One region of the Ruegeria sp. CDSA079 genome, then DNA from elsewhere that is predicted to be linked to it. Evidence: riboswitches for the same ligand, from Rfam matches in the RefSeq annotation. Region 1 holds a riboswitch; each other region holds the start of a gene.
The links. A riboswitch is a leader RNA that binds a small molecule or an ion and turns the genes downstream of it on or off. The one in region 1 is predicted to bind cobalamin.
Positions count from the first base shown of each region.

Region 1 (4,328 bases):
CGCTTGCTGGACGCTCAGGACGGTATCGACGAAGTTTTTTCAGACCTCACCGAACTTGGCCTGAACTGCCGCTTTTCAGATTGTCAGCACGACTCCGAGCCAGGCTGCGCGGTACAGCAGGCAATCAACCAAGGCGTGCTTGATCCTGCCCGCTTGGATCGTTGGCGAAAACTTCGGCGCGAAGATCAGCGCAACTCGGAAACTGTCGCCCAATCCCGGGCGCGGGACAAAGCGTTTGGTAAGATGGTGCGGGGTGTCATGCAGGAACAAAAACTGCGCAAAGGGCGATAGCTGGAAGGTGTACGTCAATTCGTGTGCCGCGCCTGGTCAAGCGATCAGGCGCGGCCATACTGCCGCATTGCGCCGGGCAAATGCTCCGATATGGCCAATCTCCGGCAATCCGAAATCATCAGACCTAAGCAGGTGCCGCTTAGCCTCGGTGCCATAAAGGTCGGCAAGCCGCCAGACCGCTTCTGGCGGGACCATCTGGTCGTCTTCGAAAGTGAACAAGTCCACGGGTGTACGAGAGCCGTCCCAACGCGTCTCCGGAAGGTATTGTCCGATTTCAGGCACATAACTCAAAGGTGCCGTGCACCATTTGCGCCATTGCCAGTAGACCGAGGCCGGCAAGTCCGCGCCAAACCCGATTGCCTTTCCCGGCAGATAGCCCAGCGCTTTTACCAGCAATGGCGCGTGCCCATACCAGAACACACCGGCCAATCCTCGATAAGGCCACGGGTGATCACTCAGGGTCACTAGCCCCGAACACACGGAAATCATTCGATCGATCAGATCAATATCCGGCTGAACCGGCCCCAGCATCGCACCTATCGAATGACCAATGGTCCACTGCTGCGCATCAGGATAGCGCCTGCGCATTTCCGCCCGCGCCGCTGGCATGTCGATCAAAGCCCAATCCGCCATTGTCGCACGTGCATCCTTCATACGGCCGGTCAGAGAATGCCCAAAATCCCGGTAGTCATATGTCAGGCACGCCATGCCTCGCTCTGCAGCCAGCCAACGTGCGAAGTGGCGATAATAGTCGCGCGGCACGCCTGTTGCGCTGTTCAGAACAACCACGGTCTCGGGTTCTGTGATCAGTCGGTACAGCCGCGCTGATAGGGTCGTCGACCCGGACGGAAAGAGGAAATCTTCGGTCAAAACCGCCTGCTCTGTGTCCAACATGATCCCTGACCCTGCGCTGAAAATTTACTTGCTTACCTTCAATGGTGAAGACTCTACGCGGGAACTTTCCACCCATCCAGCATGACCAAACGTCGGGCGAAAAGATCAGCTTGACTCGGCACCGGGTCAGACGCTAGCGGTTGTGTGATGGTTCCTGTCCCCCACAAGGGGTCGGGATGAAAAGGGAACACGGTGCGGTTCAGCCTGGTCATTCGGGTGCAAACCAAATCCGCGACTGCCCCCGCAACTGTAAGCGGTGAGCGATGCCAAAACACCACTGGCCCCCAGGGCTGGGAAGGTCGGCAAAGCCAAGACCCGCAAGTCAGGAGACCTGCCATCGGAATTGAAACCGAAACTCGGGCGGGGTGTCCGGGCAGGTCCTGACTGCACTTTGCCGTCCCACCTGACCCGATCTTCCTGTCCAACACGCGCGGAGGGCGCAGGATGATCTGGAAGACAAAGACACATGAATACAGCGCAACGGTATGTCAGCGGACAGGCAAAACCTGCCCCGCCTTGGCGCGACTTGCGCGCTCGGTTTCCGAGGCTATGACTCAGGCCACAGCGGCCACAGGCGACGAATTCGAGTTTGATGGCGGCAGTGAATTGGCGCATTGCGCGGAAGGGTGCCACGCAACCATTCGAGCTCAATCAGACAGAATTCGCATCTTTTGCGGCACACAGTCTGAAGTTCAGCCCGAGGACCTGAACGCGTACGCCGATCTGATCTTTGGGAATACGTTCACCACCTTGCCATCCGGCCTCATTGCAGACCCACCCTGCGCGATGATCGAGGTTATAACGCTGCGGCCCCGCAAACCCGTGCACGCGCCTGAACATCTTTCGGCCTAAGACTACACGACCTGAGTCTGAAATTCCCGTGCCGCCCAGGCCAGTTGGGCATCTGTTTCCACTGCACAGGGACGCAACACCCGCAAACGCTCAAGGGCCTTGTCTGCCCGCTCGCCGCATTCGACCATCAGCCTCAGGACAACCATCCCCGACCTGCCGCAGCCGCCCCGACAATGCACCAGCACCCGGCCTCCTCCAGCCAGGGCGTGCCGGGCGGCGGCGCTGACGCCGGGCCATGCCTCTTCAACTGCTGCAGTAGGTGCACCAAAGTCTTCGATCGGCAGATGCACCCATCGGCTCGCGCGGCTTTGGATATCGCTGCCGAAATCCTGCGCCCCATGCTGAAGCAGCTCGACATCCGTTGTCATTGAAACAACAAGCCCCGGCTTCCATGCCGCAATCGTTTCAAGATCACCCCCGTAATCACCACCGCGTCCGGGCATCGACGTCAGGGCAAGCGTTCCCCCTGCGACTTGCAAAGCATAGATAACCAGCTGCGACATGAACCTGTGTCCTCCACCCAGAACTCGTTACAAATATGAGTCTTTAAATCTGTTGGAACAGCTTAGTGCGAAACCGGCCGGTTTCTAAATCAAAAATCATCGCGCCATGCTGTGGACGTAAACGACAGCGGCCACTACGCTGTGCCGAAGCCCCGAATCCGACCGAGAAAACATGACCGACACTCCCAGCCCCGCCTATCAGGTTCTCGCCCGCAAATATCGCCCGGAAACCTTTGCCGATCTGGTGGGCCAGGATGCCATGGTGCGCACCCTGAAAAACGCATTCGAAGCGGACCGGATTGCGCAGGCTTTCATCATGACCGGCATTCGCGGCACCGGTAAAACCACCACCGCGCGGATCATCGCCAAGGGTATGAACTGCATCGGTCCCGACGGCGCTGGCAGCCCAACGACCGAACCTTGCGGCCAATGCGAACATTGCGTGGCGATCATGGAAGGCCGCCATGTCGATGTGATGGAGATGGACGCCGCCAGCCGAACCGGTGTGAACGACATCCGCGAGATCATCGACAGTGTCCGCTATCGCGCCGCCAGCGCACGTTACAAAATCTACATTATCGACGAGGTTCACATGCTCTCGACCAGCGCCTTCAACGCGCTGCTCAAGACGCTTGAGGAACCGCCTGAACATGTGAAATTCATCTTCGCAACCACCGAAATCCGCAAAGTGCCTGTCACGGTTCTGTCCCGCTGTCAGCGCTTTGATTTGCGCCGGATCGAACCAGAGGACATGATCGGCCTTCTGCAAAAGATCGCGGCTGCCGAAAACGCTCAGATCGCCGAAGATGCTCTGGCGCTGATCACCCGCGCAGCAGAAGGATCGGCAAGGGATGCAACCTCGCTGCTGGATCAGGCAATTTCGCATGGGGCGGGTGAAACCACGGCCGAACAGGTCCGCGCAATGCTGGGACTTGCGGACCGTGGCCGCGTTCTGGACCTGATGGACATGATCCTGCGTGGCGATGCCGCTGGCGCGCTGACGGAACTGAGCGGACAATACGCAGAAGGCGCAGACCCGTTGGCCGTCTTGCGCGATCTGGCCGAAATCACGCATTGGGTGTCCGTCGTAAAGATCACGCCCGACGCCGCCGAAGACCCGACTGTTTCGCCGGATGAACGGAGCCGTGGCCAGCACATGGCAGAGGCCCTGCCGATGCGTGTCCTGACCCGAATGTGGCAGATGCTGCTGAAGGCGCTAGAAGAAGTCTCTGCCGCGCCCAATGCCATGATGGCCGCTGAGATGGCCGTTATCCGCCTGACCCATGTGGCCGATCTGCCCAGCCCTGAAGAATTAATCAAACGGTTGCAGGATGCCCCGCCACCTCCGGCTGGTGGACCTGGTGGCGGCGCTTCGGTGTCTCGGCAGGGCGCAGTGCCTTTACAGGCCAGCGCGGCCGCGGCACCTGCATACGCAGCGCCCCCACGCGGCCCAATCGGCGCGCCCGTTGCCGCATTGGCACAGGATGTCCAGACGGCCCTGGCCCGGTATCCGACCTTTGAGCATGTGGTCGAACTGATCCGTGCCAACCGCGACGTGAAGCTTCTGGTCGAAGTGGAAAACGGCGTGCGGCTGGTGTCTTATCAACCCGGTCGGATCGAATTCACCCCTGCCGCGCAGGCACCGGCCGACCTTGCGCCCCGGTTGGGTTCTGCCCTGCAACGCTGGACCGGAAACCGGTGGGCTGTGTCGATAGTCTCGAACGGGGATGCACCGACAATTGCGGAAATACGGGACGAGGCCGAGCTAGCCCTGAAAGCCGAAGCCGA
Region 1 covers NZ_JBXWQF010000013.1:56,248-60,575, reverse strand. The annotation lists gene rsgA (ribosome small subunit-dependent GTPase A) at 1-291, shown strand, start outside; gene AC2FJZ_RS14625 (alpha/beta hydrolase family protein) at 328-1,185, opposite strand; cobalamin riboswitch at 1,317-1,538, shown strand; gene AC2FJZ_RS14620 (hypothetical protein) at 1,630-2,037, shown strand; gene AC2FJZ_RS14615 (protein-tyrosine phosphatase family protein) at 2,040-2,540, opposite strand; gene AC2FJZ_RS14610 (DNA polymerase III subunit gamma/tau) at 2,713-4,328, shown strand, end outside.

Region 2 (4,328 bases), on a different contig from region 1:
CCTCATGTACTGACCCGAACCGGGCCGTTTTCCGTCGTTTCGACCGGGACATGGGTCATTGCCATGACCATCGGCGGCGAAGAAGTAACTCTGGAACCTTCGCGCGACACGCTTCTTAACGTCAACGCACTGGGTGCCCCGGTACCCTCCGCCCGTTTCATGGGGGGACGCGAGTTCGAGTTAGCGATGAACGGTCAAACCACTCAATGTGCAGAGCAATTCCTTGACCTGGTCGCGAAAGACGGCCCCATGCTCTTGCCCGCAATGGTCCCGGACAGCGGACCGTTTCAGGGGCAAAAACACAGCTGGATGGGGTCAGAGCCTTTGCCCGGAACCCAGGAACGCGCGGCGGCGGTGAGTTTTTACCTCGGATTGATGACCGCGGAATGCCTGTCGCTGACCGGACACAAGGGCCCTATTATCGTCGAAGGTCCATTTGCCAGGAACAAAGGCTTCGCCAGTATGCTCGCCGCGGCGACAAACTGCAGGGTCGACGCGACCGTCACCGCAACAGGAACGAGCCAGGGAGCCGCCCTCTTGGCAACAGGCGCACTCCCCGAGCGCGCGGCCTTCGACGTCGAAACCTATTTTCACAAGACCGACGTGAGCTACCAACGTTACGCGAACAGTTGGCACAGAGCCGCAAAAGCAGGCCTGGAACCACGCCCATAGGATACCCTAAAAACCTGCACGGAACTCCGATAGCAGACATTGGGGACCAGCGTGAAACTGAACGGAATGGGCTCGATGCCGCTGTTCTCTGCGGTGCGCCCTGACTGGCTGAAAGAGCACTAACCGGTCATTGCGATGTGAACTGGCTACTGCGGTTGCATTCGGCAGCGACAAGCCCCAATCCCGACATTCACAAGCCAGTTTGCAGTTTCCGATTTGCGCTGCAGAGATACCTCTGAGGGGGCCATGGCTGGATGCGGATTTGCATTATCTTGAGGGCAACGTAGCCCTCTCCAAGAAAAACCTGAGTGAGAGTCAAACGGACAAAAACCGCCAGTATCGTGGGGCACGCACAGGTCAATGTCGCTCTGGGGATGGCAAAGGATACTCGGTCTTGAACAATCGCAAGACCGGGCGGCCCTTTGCCACCAATAACAACCGGCGTTCAGTGCCCGATCCGGTTTTGCGGGACGACCTCATACCCAGGTTCTTCAGGCTCATCATCCAGCATTTCGGGTGGAAATCCCGGCGCGCGGATGTCCAGGCCGGTGGCCTCTTCCAATCGTTTGATGATGTTTGGCGACAACTCGCGTTCGCCATACCTTGCGATGGCGTCCTCGAAGATCTTGATCATGACCGGGTTCATCTCAAGCGGCACACCGGCGCGGTCCGCGACCTCCTGAAACAGACCTATATCCTTTTTCACCAAATCCATTGTGAACGAAATATCGCGGGATCCATTCAGGATGACCTGGCTTTCGGTTTCATGCACAAAGGACGTGCCGGAAGAGATTTTGATGGCCTCGTAGGTCGTGCCCAGATCCATACCTGCTGCCTTGGCAGTCACCAGTGCTTCGGCACAGGTGATCAGATTGGCTGTGGCCAGATAGTTGGTCAGCACCTTCAGAACCGAGGCAGAGCCCAGTTCACCGGTATGCAAAACACGCCGCCCCATGGTGGTCAGAAACGGTAGAATCCGTTCGAATGTTTCGCGGTCACATCCCGCGAAGATCGAGATATTGCCAGTGGCTGCCCGATGACATCCGCCTGAAACCGGGCAATCCACCGCCGCGCCACCGCGTTCGATTACCTCAGCGCCAAGACGCTTGACCTCGGCTTCGTCGGTGGTCGACATCTCCATCCAGATCTTGCCGGGGCCAACCTCGGGCAGCATCTCCTGCATCACGGCGTCCGAGGCTGCAGGCGACGGCAGGCAGGTGATGACCGCATCACAGTCCCGCATCAACTGAGCCGGACCCTCTGCTGCCTTTGCGCCTTGGGCGACAAACTCGGTCACCAGATCCGCGTTCAGATCATGCACCGTCAGATCAATACCATTTCGCAGCAAGGATCCTGACAGCTTGCCGCCGACATTTCCCAACCCGATAAATCCAACTTTCATATGTCGCCTCTCCCTGTTGGCATGTGCCCGTCATGCGATCACGGATTTATGCGACCATTCATGCCGCCCAACGACAACCGCAGGTCGCTTTTCGCACCCTTCCCCAGATGTTACGCGTAACGCGCTTGACAAGCGGGTCAGCGGTGCCGCATGTCCCTTTCGTTGGTGTCTGCAACAGCAGATGAAAAGGGAATGCGTCAACGGGTTGTCCGCCAAACGCAGCCGCCCCCGCGACCGTGACCGGAGAGGGTGCCCAATGCCACTGGCCAAGGCCGGGAAGGCGGGACATCCGACAGAGGACCCTGACGAACCGGGCCTCTGACATCCGCAAGCCGGGAGACCTGCCAGCACCCGAAGTTGAAACCGGGCGGGGTGTTCCGGTGTCGGGTCCATGTTGCAACACGTGGCCCGCTTGAAACCCCGTCCCCCGCGAAGAGGATTTGGGGGGATGAGAGATACGACTGAGACCGCACCGGTCGAGCTGCTGGTCTGTACGACCTGCCGCCGCGGTCAGGCTGTTGAGGATGATGCGCAGCGCCCCGGCACATTGCTGCACCAGGCCTTGGAACAGGCCGAATTGCCCGACGGCATTACCCTGAAACCTGTCGAGTGCCTTTCGAATTGTGATCAGGGCTGTTCCATAGTGCTGCGCGGTGGCCCGGATCGCTGGACCTTTGTTTATGAGAACCTGAATGAGGTTGATCATGTCGATGTCATCATCGACGGCGTCACAAAGTATCTGGCCACCCAAGACGGCTTGGTCAAATGGCGCGAGCGCCCCGAACATTTCCGCAAAAACTGCGCCTCGCGCATTCCCCCGATTGGAGCCTGACATGTCGAACCTTGAAAAACTGCCCGTCACCGTGATCACCGGATTTCTGGGCTCGGGCAAGACGACGCTGGTCAAACACCTGATGCAGAACCCACAGGGCAAGCGTCTGGCCGTGGTCGTCAACGAGTTCGGCGATGTGGGTGTCGATGGCGACATCCTGAAATCCTGTGCCATCCCGGACTGTCCGGCGGAAAACATCATGGAACTGGCAAACGGCTGCATCTGCTGCACCGTGGCCGACGATTTCATCCCAACCATCGAAGCTCTGATGGCGCTGGAGCCGCGCCCTGAGCATATCCTGATCGAAACCTCGGGCCTCGCTCTGCCCAAACCGTTGCTCAAAGCCTTCGACTGGCCCGATATTCGCTCGAAAATCACCGTGGATGGCGTGATCGCTCTGGCCGATGCCGAAGCCGTCGCCGCCGGTCGGTTTGCGCCGAATGTCGAAGCCGTGGATGCTCAGCGCATGGCCGACGACTCGATCGACCACGAAACGCCACTGTCCGAAGTGTTCGAGGATCAGATTTCCTGCGCCGACATCATCCTGCTGACGAAACCCGATCTGGCGGGCCCCGAGGGCGTGGCCAAGGCCAAAGAAGTCATCGCCGCCGAAGCGCCGCGCCCCCTGCCCGTGGTTGAGGTTGCCGAAGGCGTTGTGGATGTCCGCGTCGTGCTGGGTCTGGAATCCGCTGCCGAGGATGACATGGATGCCCGCCCGTCGCATCACGACGGTCACCATGATCACGAACACGACGATTTTGAAAGCATCATCGTCGAACTGCCAGAACAGACCGACCCGGCCGCGCTGGTCACCAATATCGAACGCTTGGCGACCGAGTTGAACATCTTGCGCGTCAAGGGTTACGCTGCCGTCCAAGGCAAACCCATGCGCCTTCTCGTTCAAGCCGTCGGTGCGCGCGTTCGTCACCAGTATGACCGTCCGTGGGAACCGGGTGAAGAGCGCCGCTCGCGTCTGGTGGTCATTGCCGAGCATGACGACATCAAAGAGGCTGAAATCCGCGAGATCCTCGCGGGCGTCACCGAGGCCGCCGAGTAACCCATGCACGTCGTCTTCCGCGAAAGCCATGGGCTCGAGGAAACCGAGACCCCAACCGATCTGGGCCAAAGCCCGGCGGATCTGGTTGTCTTGTCCTTCTCGGACAGTGACCTCGGCGCTTTCGCGGCGGGATGGCATCGCGGTGGCGGGTCCGAGGGGCGGATGCCGACGCTTCGACTGGCCAACCTGACGGCGCTCAAGCACCCACTGTCCGTCGACACCTATGTCGAGCAGACGCTGGACTGCGCCAAGGGTATTCTGATCCGCTTGATTGGCGGCGTGCCTTACTGGTCGTACGGCTTGCAGCAGGTTCTGGCACTGGCGCAGGCCAAAGGCATCGCGCTAGCCGTGCTGCCAGCGGATGG
Region 2 covers NZ_JBXWQF010000001.1:366,638-370,965, reverse strand. The annotation lists gene AC2FJZ_RS01810 (FGGY-family carbohydrate kinase) at 1-672, shown strand, start outside; gene AC2FJZ_RS01805 (NAD(P)-dependent oxidoreductase) at 1,118-2,074, opposite strand; cobalamin riboswitch at 2,221-2,437, shown strand; gene AC2FJZ_RS01800 (DUF1636 family protein) at 2,523-2,906, shown strand; gene cobW (cobalamin biosynthesis protein CobW) at 2,908-3,963, shown strand; gene cobN (cobaltochelatase subunit CobN) at 3,967-4,328, shown strand, end outside.
Region 2: another riboswitch for cobalamin. It lies ahead of AC2FJZ_RS01800 (DUF1636 family protein); the one in region 1 lies ahead of AC2FJZ_RS14620 (hypothetical protein).

Region 3 (4,328 bases), on a different contig from region 1:
GTTTGCAGAACCACACCTACAACGCCAAGACCCGCGCCAATCACCGCAGCGAACAAAGCTCGGGGTAGGCGCAAGTCAAACACGATCCGGTGCATGGGGGACATGTCACCTTCGACAAGACCCGTACCCAGGCCAATCGCCGAGATCACGTCGCGCACCGGAATTTGCGTCGTTCCATAAACGATGGACAGCAGCAAAAGGGCGATCAAAACGATCGCCCCCAGCAATATCGAACGGCCCAAATGGGCCATATCAGTTGATCTCCGGATGCATCGCTTTGGCCATCTTCTCAATGGCTTCAATGTTCGCCGGTCCAGGTGTCAGTTCTTCGTAACGCAGGCCAATCCAGCGTTCGTTCTTGACGGCATCGGTTTGTGACATAACTGGATGATCTTTCAGAAACTGGAACGTATCTTCTGCACCGTTTCCGGTCTGATAGTCCAGCAATACCAGGAACTCAGGGTTGGCGGCAGCCACGGCCTCCCACGAGGTGCGGCCCCAGCTTGTTTCCAGATCATGGGTCACGCTTTCGCCACCGGCCGCTGCAATCATTGCGTCGGGAATTGCGAATTTGCCGGCTGTGAAAGGCGCATCAGCTGGCCCATCCAAGAGGAAGACGCGCGTTTTCGCCAAGTCGACAGTTTTCGCTTCAATGGCGGTCAGTTGGTCCTTCCAACCCGCGACCAGTGCCTCGGCCTTGTCTTCAACCTGCATGACCTGACCAAGACGCAACACGTCGTTGAACAGCAGATCCATGCTGGCCGTGGGGCGATCCTTGTCCAAATGGATACAGCTTTCGGTCAGAACCATGGTCTTGATGCCGAAGGGTTCCAAAGTGTCCGGGGTCACGTCGCCACCCGGCTTCATGCCATAATACCAGCCTGCAAAGAACAGGTCCGGCTCGACCGAGACGAGGTTTTCGATGGTTGGGTATTTGGGCGCAAGCTCAGGAATTTCGCCGCGTTGCGCGTCAAAATCAGGGCTTGTCTTGTACCATCCGGTGATGCCGGTCAGGCCCACGATCTGGTCTTGCAGGCCAAGGGCGAAAGCCATGTCTGTCATGTTCATGTCATGCACGACAAGACGTTCCGGTGCGGTTTCAAACACCAACGTTTCACCGCAATTGTCCACTGTTATAGCATCTGCAGCCGCGCCGCTGGCCAGACCGGTGAACAAAGCCACGGGCCAGAGTTTGTGCATCATTGTAAGCTCCTGTTATGATGACAGTTTTCTTTTTCGGATATCCAAGGCAGGGATCATGCGGCCTTCATGCTGAAAGCACAGGTAATCCACGCCAAAGGTGTCGCGCACCCGGTCGGGGGTCAGTACGTCGCTAACAGGTCCGAACCCTGTCAGGCGTGTGGATTTCATCAACGCAACATGGGTGGCGAATTCCGGAATCATGACCAGATCATGCACGATCATGACCACCGTTACGCCCAACTCGGCAACCAGGGACAGCATGTGCCCCTTGGCATCCGGGTCCAGATGGTTTGTCGGTTCGTCCAAAAACAGTAAAGACGGGTTTTGTGCCAGCGCCCGCGCGATATGCGCCCGCTGGCGTTCGCCTCCCGATAGTTGGCCTATGGGTTTTCCGGCAAGGTGCAACAGACCGGCCGTCGCCAGAACCCGATCAAGATCCTCTTTATGTTCTCCTGCCGATCGATCAGCTTTAATCGGGATTTGCCCCAGAGCAACATAGTCGCGCAGACGCAATCGCGCATCTGGCATTTCCTGCTGGCCAACCACTGCAATGGTTCGAGCACGTTCATGAGCGGTAAGGGTGCGGAGGCTTTGATTTCGGACGCGAACGTCCCCCAGAACCAGCCTTTCAATTCCGCACAGCAAATTCAGCAGAGTGGTTTTTCCGGCACCATTTGGTCCAGCGATTGCGAGAATTGAGCCTTCGTCGAGGCGGAAGGACACATCCTGAAGCAGCACATCGCCATTCAGGGCATAGTACTCCAGATCTTCGACAACCAGGAAACTCATGAAGCCCCCTGCGATGGCATGGCAGGCATCCGCGACAAGGTTTTGGTAAACAGGGCAGGGGGGCGATGCGAAGCGCTGGTCCAGCCGTCCTTGCTGTCGCCAAACTGGGTTGCAAATTCAACCAGAGCGGTCAGATCGTTGGCCGTCTCAATATCGCCAAACAGGTACTGCGCTTTTCCCGTGGCCTGAAAACCAACGGTCGTGGCCCGTTCACAACCTGCCATGCAGGCAATCAACCGGGTTTCAAAACCGTCTGGCAACCGATCGTCCAATGCGGTTTGCACGGCTTCCGCCGTCATCGTTCCTTGACATGTGGAACAGATCAGAACGAAATGCTCAGGATAGGTGGTCATTGCCGTCTCCGTCTTTTGTCGGACACAGACAGGGGGACCATACCGGGTTTTCACGCAAACGCGCCATCGAGCCTCCTTCCAGGACGCCCCGCCCCGGGTTGGTTTAACATGCGATGGCAGGTCTCCTGACTTGCGGGTCAAGGCTCGGCCAACCTTCCCAACCCCTCGAGGTCAGTGGTGAAGTGGCGTCGCTCTCCGCTTACAGTTGCGGGGGCAGTCACGGACTTGGCGCAGGGGTGCGCCGTACCGTATTCCCATTTTCATCCCTTGCGGAACCATCGAGATCAGCTAGTCCGGCAATGCAAGACTTGTCAAGCGGTAGGAAACTGGGGCTGGCACGAAAAACAAGTGTTGTGCCCGCTATTCCTTTTGCACAGGCTCAACTGGATCAACCTTAGTAGTCTGAAACAAGAAGGAAATCCGGTTCGGCATCTTCCTCGATTTTCGAGAACCTCGGGATTGGGTCTTCGAACACATTATCGGTGCGGTCGTCATTCACAGTCGAAACCTCGCCAATCAGGCAATCGCCGCGTTCTGCCCAGAAAGCGTGCCAGACGCCTGGCATCAAGGTCACGCTTTGCCCCGGTTTCAGGCGCAGATGCTCGCCTTGTTTTAGGGTAAACGGGCAGGCATCGCTTGGCACCGTAACAGGCGTGTCCCGGTCGATGCCTCCCTCAGGGTCTGACGCGTAAATCTCCAGCACCAGATCGCCGCCACCCCGGTTGATGATGTCTTCAGCCTTTACGATGTGACGATGCATTGGGGACAGCTGTTTATCTTTCGAGATCAATAGCTTTTCTGCGTACAGCATCCCACGACCGGATTTCAAATCGTTCACTTCACCATTGCGCAGGGTAAAAAGAAAAAGGCCCAACTCGTCAAACCGGCCTTGGGCGTAATCGGTAATGTCCCACCCCAAGCCCCGGCCTCGGATCGTTTGCGCCTCAGGGCTGCGCAGCTGCTCGGGCGACCAATATGCGAAAGGCGGCAACACTGCTCCGAAGGATTGGATGAAAGTCTGCGCTTCAGACTTGATGCGGTTTATTTCGGATCGCTTCATTGGCTAACCTCAATGATCAAAGCTCATGTGCCCAAGGCGGCTCTGCCCCGGCACGGGAAACGGTTACAGCTGCAACCTCGGCGCCCAAGGCCATTGCCGCGCGCAAAGCGTCGGGGGTCAGGTTTCGCACCCCCGGTTTTGTCAGATGACCCGCTCGGTGGAGTTCGGTCAACACGCCTGCATTGAACGTATCTCCGGCACCGATTGTATCGACGACCTGCACCGGTTTCACTGGCACGGATACCTGTGACCCATCCGCCAAATATCCGTTCGCGCCGTCGCGGCCCCGGGTCACGATCAGGGCCGACGGTCCGGTCTGCAACAGCAAGGCGGCCTTTGCCGCCTCGGGTTCACTGCCGGGAATGATCCAGTCCAGATCCTCGTCCGATACTTTGACGATATCCGATTGGGCGATCATCCGGTTCAGGCGTGTTCGATACCGGGTTTGATCTGCGATGAAACCCGGACGGATATTGGGGTCCAGCATCACTGCCCGATCGCCTCCGTGCTGGTTCAGCAATGACGCGTAGGCATCGGCACAGGGCTCGCACGCTAGGCTGATCCCCCCAAGATACAAGGCTGTGACAGCCGGAAGCTGATCCGGCATATCTTCGGGAAGCAACATGCGCCCGGCCGTGTTTTCATCGACAAAACTGTAGGTTGCGTGCCCGTCCGTGAGCTGTACGAAGGCAAGCGTTGTGGGTCTATCCGAGACGACCATGTGCGATGTATCTACGTGGCTTGCATTTAGCGCGTCGGTCAGTTGCTGGCCAAACATATCGCTGGACATTCCGGTCAGCATTCCAACGGGCACTCCCAAACGCCCCATGGCCACCGCGGTGTTCAGGATCGCACCTCCGGTGTGCGGCACGAAACCTTGCGCCCCCGAAGCTGTTGGCTCGGCAATCATGTCGATCAGAGCC
Region 3 covers NZ_JBXWQF010000003.1:57,847-62,174, reverse strand. The annotation lists gene AC2FJZ_RS04195 (FecCD family ABC transporter permease) at 1-251, opposite strand, end outside; gene AC2FJZ_RS04190 (ABC transporter substrate-binding protein) at 253-1,203, opposite strand; gene AC2FJZ_RS04185 (ABC transporter ATP-binding protein) at 1,216-1,992, opposite strand; gene AC2FJZ_RS04180 (DUF1636 family protein) at 1,989-2,345, opposite strand; cobalamin riboswitch at 2,444-2,640, opposite strand; gene AC2FJZ_RS04175 (D-lyxose/D-mannose family sugar isomerase) at 2,740-3,405, opposite strand; gene AC2FJZ_RS04170 (carbohydrate kinase family protein) at 3,422-4,328, opposite strand, start outside.
Region 3: another riboswitch for cobalamin. It lies ahead of AC2FJZ_RS04180 (DUF1636 family protein); the one in region 1 lies ahead of AC2FJZ_RS14620 (hypothetical protein).

Region 4 (4,328 bases), on a different contig from region 1:
TGCGGCCCAATTGCCGAACAGCAGAATATCCGGAATATCCAGAACCAGCCCCAGATTGGTGCGCAGTGGCAGGTGAAACTCGGCCAGCAGCGTGGTCAGAACAATCGCCACAGCCCCAACGATCAGGGTCGACCGGGTGCTCATGACATTGGCAGAAATTGTAACTGGCCCCAACAGAAGCAGCGCAAACGGATTGTTCAAGCCCCCCGTCAGATACAGCAGTATCGACAGCTGCAGCAGATCAAACAGGACCATCAGGAAATTTTCAAACTCGGTCAGGCGCTTGTTCTGCGGGAACAACAAAATGGCCGTAAAATTGCTCATGACCGAAATGCCGATGGCCAGATAGCACAGGCCCAGATGCAGCTGCACGTCATAATATTGCTGGGCAACGGTGATGGCAGTGAACTGGCCGATGATGGCCACCCATCGCAACAGGATCAGGGTGCGCAGGCGAATCCAGCTGCTCCGTTCCTGGCCGCGCCAAAAAGTCTGATTGGATTCTGCCATTGGTTCTTTATGTCCTGTTGCAAAGGCTGATCATCTTGATAGGTGTCCCGGCCGAAGCGATCAACAACCCCCTTGCGACCGGAAAACTGAAATGACCCGTCTATACGCAATTCTTGCAGCTGTTGTACTGGTAATTGGCCTTGGGGCCATGTGGCTTCTGACGCGTGGTGGCGGCTCTGGCGATCAGTTCGCGCAGTGCCGGTCCAGCCAGATCGCCGGAGGAACCGCAACAATCGGCGGACCCTTTGAGCTGGTCAATGGCAAGGGTGAGACGGTCACTGACGCAGACGTGATCACTGAACCGACGCTGGTTTATTTCGGTTATACGTTCTGCCCCGATGTCTGCCCTTTCGACATGTCGCGCAACGCCGAGGCCGTCGATATTCTGGCTGAACGCGGGCAATCGGTGACGCCGCTGTTCATCTCAATTGATCCGGATCGCGACACGCCCGAAGTGATGGCCGACTATGCATTCAACCTCGGCGGCAAAACCATCGCGCTGACCGGCTCACCCGAGCAGGTGAAAGCAGCCAGCAAAGCCTACAAGACCTATTACAAGGCCCATGACAAAAGCGACGAGTTTTATTTGGTCGATCATTCCACCTTCACCTATCTGGTTACGCCCGAGCACGGTTTTCTTGAGTTTTTCAAGCGCGATGACACGGCCGAGCAGATGGCGGACAAGGTTGGGTGCTTTCTTGATCAGGCCGCATCGTGACAAGGTTGTTTGACCTTTGTTCCTGCGCTGCTATTACTCATACCCAAGCCAAAGGCATGAAATAACGGAAAGACCTAACATATGGCAGACAGTTCTCAGCTTGATATCGGCCCTGACAAGTCCCTGCTTTTGGTAGATGATGACGAGCCGTTTCTGAGACGTCTGGCCAAGGCGATGGAAAAGCGCGGATTCGAAGTTGAAACCGCCGGTTCCGTTGCCGCAGGCCGCGCCATTTCTACCGCCCGCCCGCCCGCTTACGCGGTTGTGGATTTGCGGCTGGAAGACGGCAACGGGTTGGATGTTGTCGAAGTGCTGCGGGAAAAGCGCCCCGACAGCCGGGTTGTTGTTCTGACCGGATATGGCGCGATTGCCACTGCCGTAGCGGCCGTCAAGATCGGTGCAACCGATTATCTGTCCAAACCCGCCGATGCCACCGACATCACCAATGCGCTGCTGGCCAAGGGCGACGAACTGCCGCCACCGCCGGAAAACCCCATGAGTGCGGATCGCGTGCGCTGGGAGCATATTCAGCGGGTCTACGAACTGTGTGACCGGAACGTGTCGGAGACCGCACGCCGGCTGAACATGCATCGCCGGACTTTGCAGCGTATTTTGGCGAAGCGAAGCCCGCGGTGACGAGTGGCGAATTGGTTTCAATCTGAACCAAGATTCTGCTCTGAGGTCACGGATTAAGTCTGCTTTGCGGGGCAAAGCGGATTTTCATATTCACCAACCTAATTTCCGCTTCATCTGCCGCTGGCAAATGCCTAAGCGCCGCAATCAAGCCTTGCTCCGAACCTTAGCTTGTGTAGTGTAGCGACGATGGTGACCTTCGAGAGGAGGTCTTAATTGGGAACCGGGTAAAAGCCCGGACTGCCCCCGCAACTGTAAGTAGTCATAGTTTTCAAGGCTACGAGTCAGGATACCAACCATCTTTACGCAACCGCCGGAATTCTCTGGCCCTTTTTCTGCGTCGGGTGGACGCGAAAGGAACTCTACTATGCATATCGAACCTGGCGTCGTTGACGGCGCGAAAATGGCCCTCGCCTATGGGACGGCTGCTGCCGCTGCGGGCTATTCCTTGAAAGTGATCAATGATGATCTCCAAACCCACTCCGCCGTCTCATTTGGCGTTCGGTCTGTCATTGCCGCTTTTGGGGTGTTCATCTTCTTTGAAATCTTGCCACACTTCGCTGTTGGAATCTCCGAAGTGCACATAATCCTTGGTACGACACTGTTTTTGCTGCTTGGTTCCGGGCCTGCGGCCCTCGGTCTTGCAGGCGGTTTGGCGATCCAGGGTTTTCTTTTCGCCCCAACTGATTTGCCAATGTATTTTGTGAACATCTCCACTCTGCTGTTCCCGCTCTTTGCAGTGGACGCGCTGGCAAAGAAAGTTATTCCATCGACGACTGCATATGTCGATCTGCGGTACTTGGACGTACTAAAGATGTCAGCGGTCTATCAGGGTGGTGTTGTGGCTTGGGTGGCTTTCTGGGCGATTTACGGTCAAGGCTTCGGCAGCGAGAACCTTACGGCTGTAACCAGCTTTGGCGTGGCGTATCTGCTAGTCATTCTGATCGAACCGTTGGCCGATCTGGCAGCTCTGGCGGGTGCGAAAAGCTTGCGTGATCTGACCGACAAAGGCGTGTTCACCAACCGTTTGCATAACGCAGCCACTTAGGCGTGAAATTGACGATCTGTGGTGCTCTTCGTGCCACAGATCACCCTAGACGGTATTGATGAAATCACCTCGCAACATCGTCAACACAGTCAATCGTTACCCCGCATCATCTCGGTAGCTTGGGTGCAATCCGGACATTGGTTGAAATTGGTTTTCTATAGAAAAGCTATCAACGCCGCATGTCGTTCCATATACGCCTCTCGCACCTTGACCGGCGTACGCAGCGTAATCCTCAACCCCTCCATCACCGCCTTATCCGGGCGACCGAAGAACTTGGTCGCCTCTGGCTCAGAGAATCCCGCGATTTGGGTGGCCTCCATCCAGGCGCTGATCTTGTCGGCTTTCTTGATCTGTCGTTTGATCGTCTTCGGCACTTCAGCAGGCAACCCGAAGCGGATATGGATCGCCGCCGCCAACCGGTCATCCAGAGCGCCATAGTCCGGGCCTACAGCGGATTTGACGGGTGAGATCATATCGCCGATCACATATTCCGGTGCGTCATGTAACAGGGCTGCCAATCGCCATTTAGCGGGGGCTTTGGGGGCGATGCGGCCAAAAATCTCTTCAACCAGCAGAGAATGTTCGGCTACGGAATAGGCGAATTCACCGTTTGTCTGCCCGTTCCAGCGGGCCACAAAGGCCAGCCCATGCGCGATATCTTCGATCTCGATATCGACCGGGGTTGGGTCCAACAGGTCCAGCCTGCGGCCTGACAGCATCCTCTGCCATGCTCGGGGTTGTGTTGCCATTTTGCCATGCCTTGTGAAGTCGAACACATTAAAATCGTAATTTTATGGTATGATCTACCTGTCAGGATCACTTGCTGCCAACGTTTTCTTGAGCATTCGTGCTTTGAAACAACATCATCCGATCCCGACATAAAAACCGAGGGGGGCACATGCTTCTCCCGGTGTGCTCCTCTCACAAGCGAAACGCGAAATGAAAGGAGTTTGTCATGTTCAAACGTTTGTTCGCCCTTGCATTGACCTTTGGTATGGCTGCTACAGCCCCGCCCGCCTTTGCCAAGAATTGCGCAGAGCGCGACGATATTATCGCCAAATTGCAGGAAAACTACGCCGAGGAATTGGCCTTTGGCGGTCTGCAAAAAACGCGCGGCGCGCATTCGGTGATGGAGGTCTGGACCTCAAAAGAAACCGGAAGTTATACCGTACTGGTCACCAATGCGAACGGCATTAGTTGTATTGTTGCCGTCGGCACAGATTTTTTCGAAGCGATACCAAAAGTAAAAATTGAAGGCACCCCAAGCTGACAGCGGCCTATACCCTTCGATCTGAAGTCATCGACATTGCCACCTGCCCCAAGGAATGCTAGTGGCAGCCGGGACTGAGTTTAACCGGAAAAATGGAGCGCCTGATGGCCGGGGACTATATCGTTAAGGACATTTCACTGGCCGGGTTC
Region 4 covers NZ_JBXWQF010000011.1:123,441-127,768, forward strand. The annotation lists gene regB (sensor histidine kinase RegB) at 1-510, opposite strand, end outside; gene AC2FJZ_RS13525 (SCO family protein) at 602-1,228, shown strand; gene AC2FJZ_RS13530 (ActR/PrrA/RegA family redox response regulator transcription factor) at 1,310-1,864, shown strand; cobalamin riboswitch at 2,035-2,176, shown strand; gene AC2FJZ_RS13535 (energy-coupling factor ABC transporter permease) at 2,229-2,909, shown strand; gene AC2FJZ_RS13540 (HD domain-containing protein) at 3,065-3,658, opposite strand; gene AC2FJZ_RS13545 (hypothetical protein) at 3,865-4,179, shown strand; gene ahcY (adenosylhomocysteinase) at 4,284-4,328, shown strand, end outside.
Region 4: another riboswitch for cobalamin. It lies ahead of AC2FJZ_RS13535 (energy-coupling factor ABC transporter permease); the one in region 1 lies ahead of AC2FJZ_RS14620 (hypothetical protein).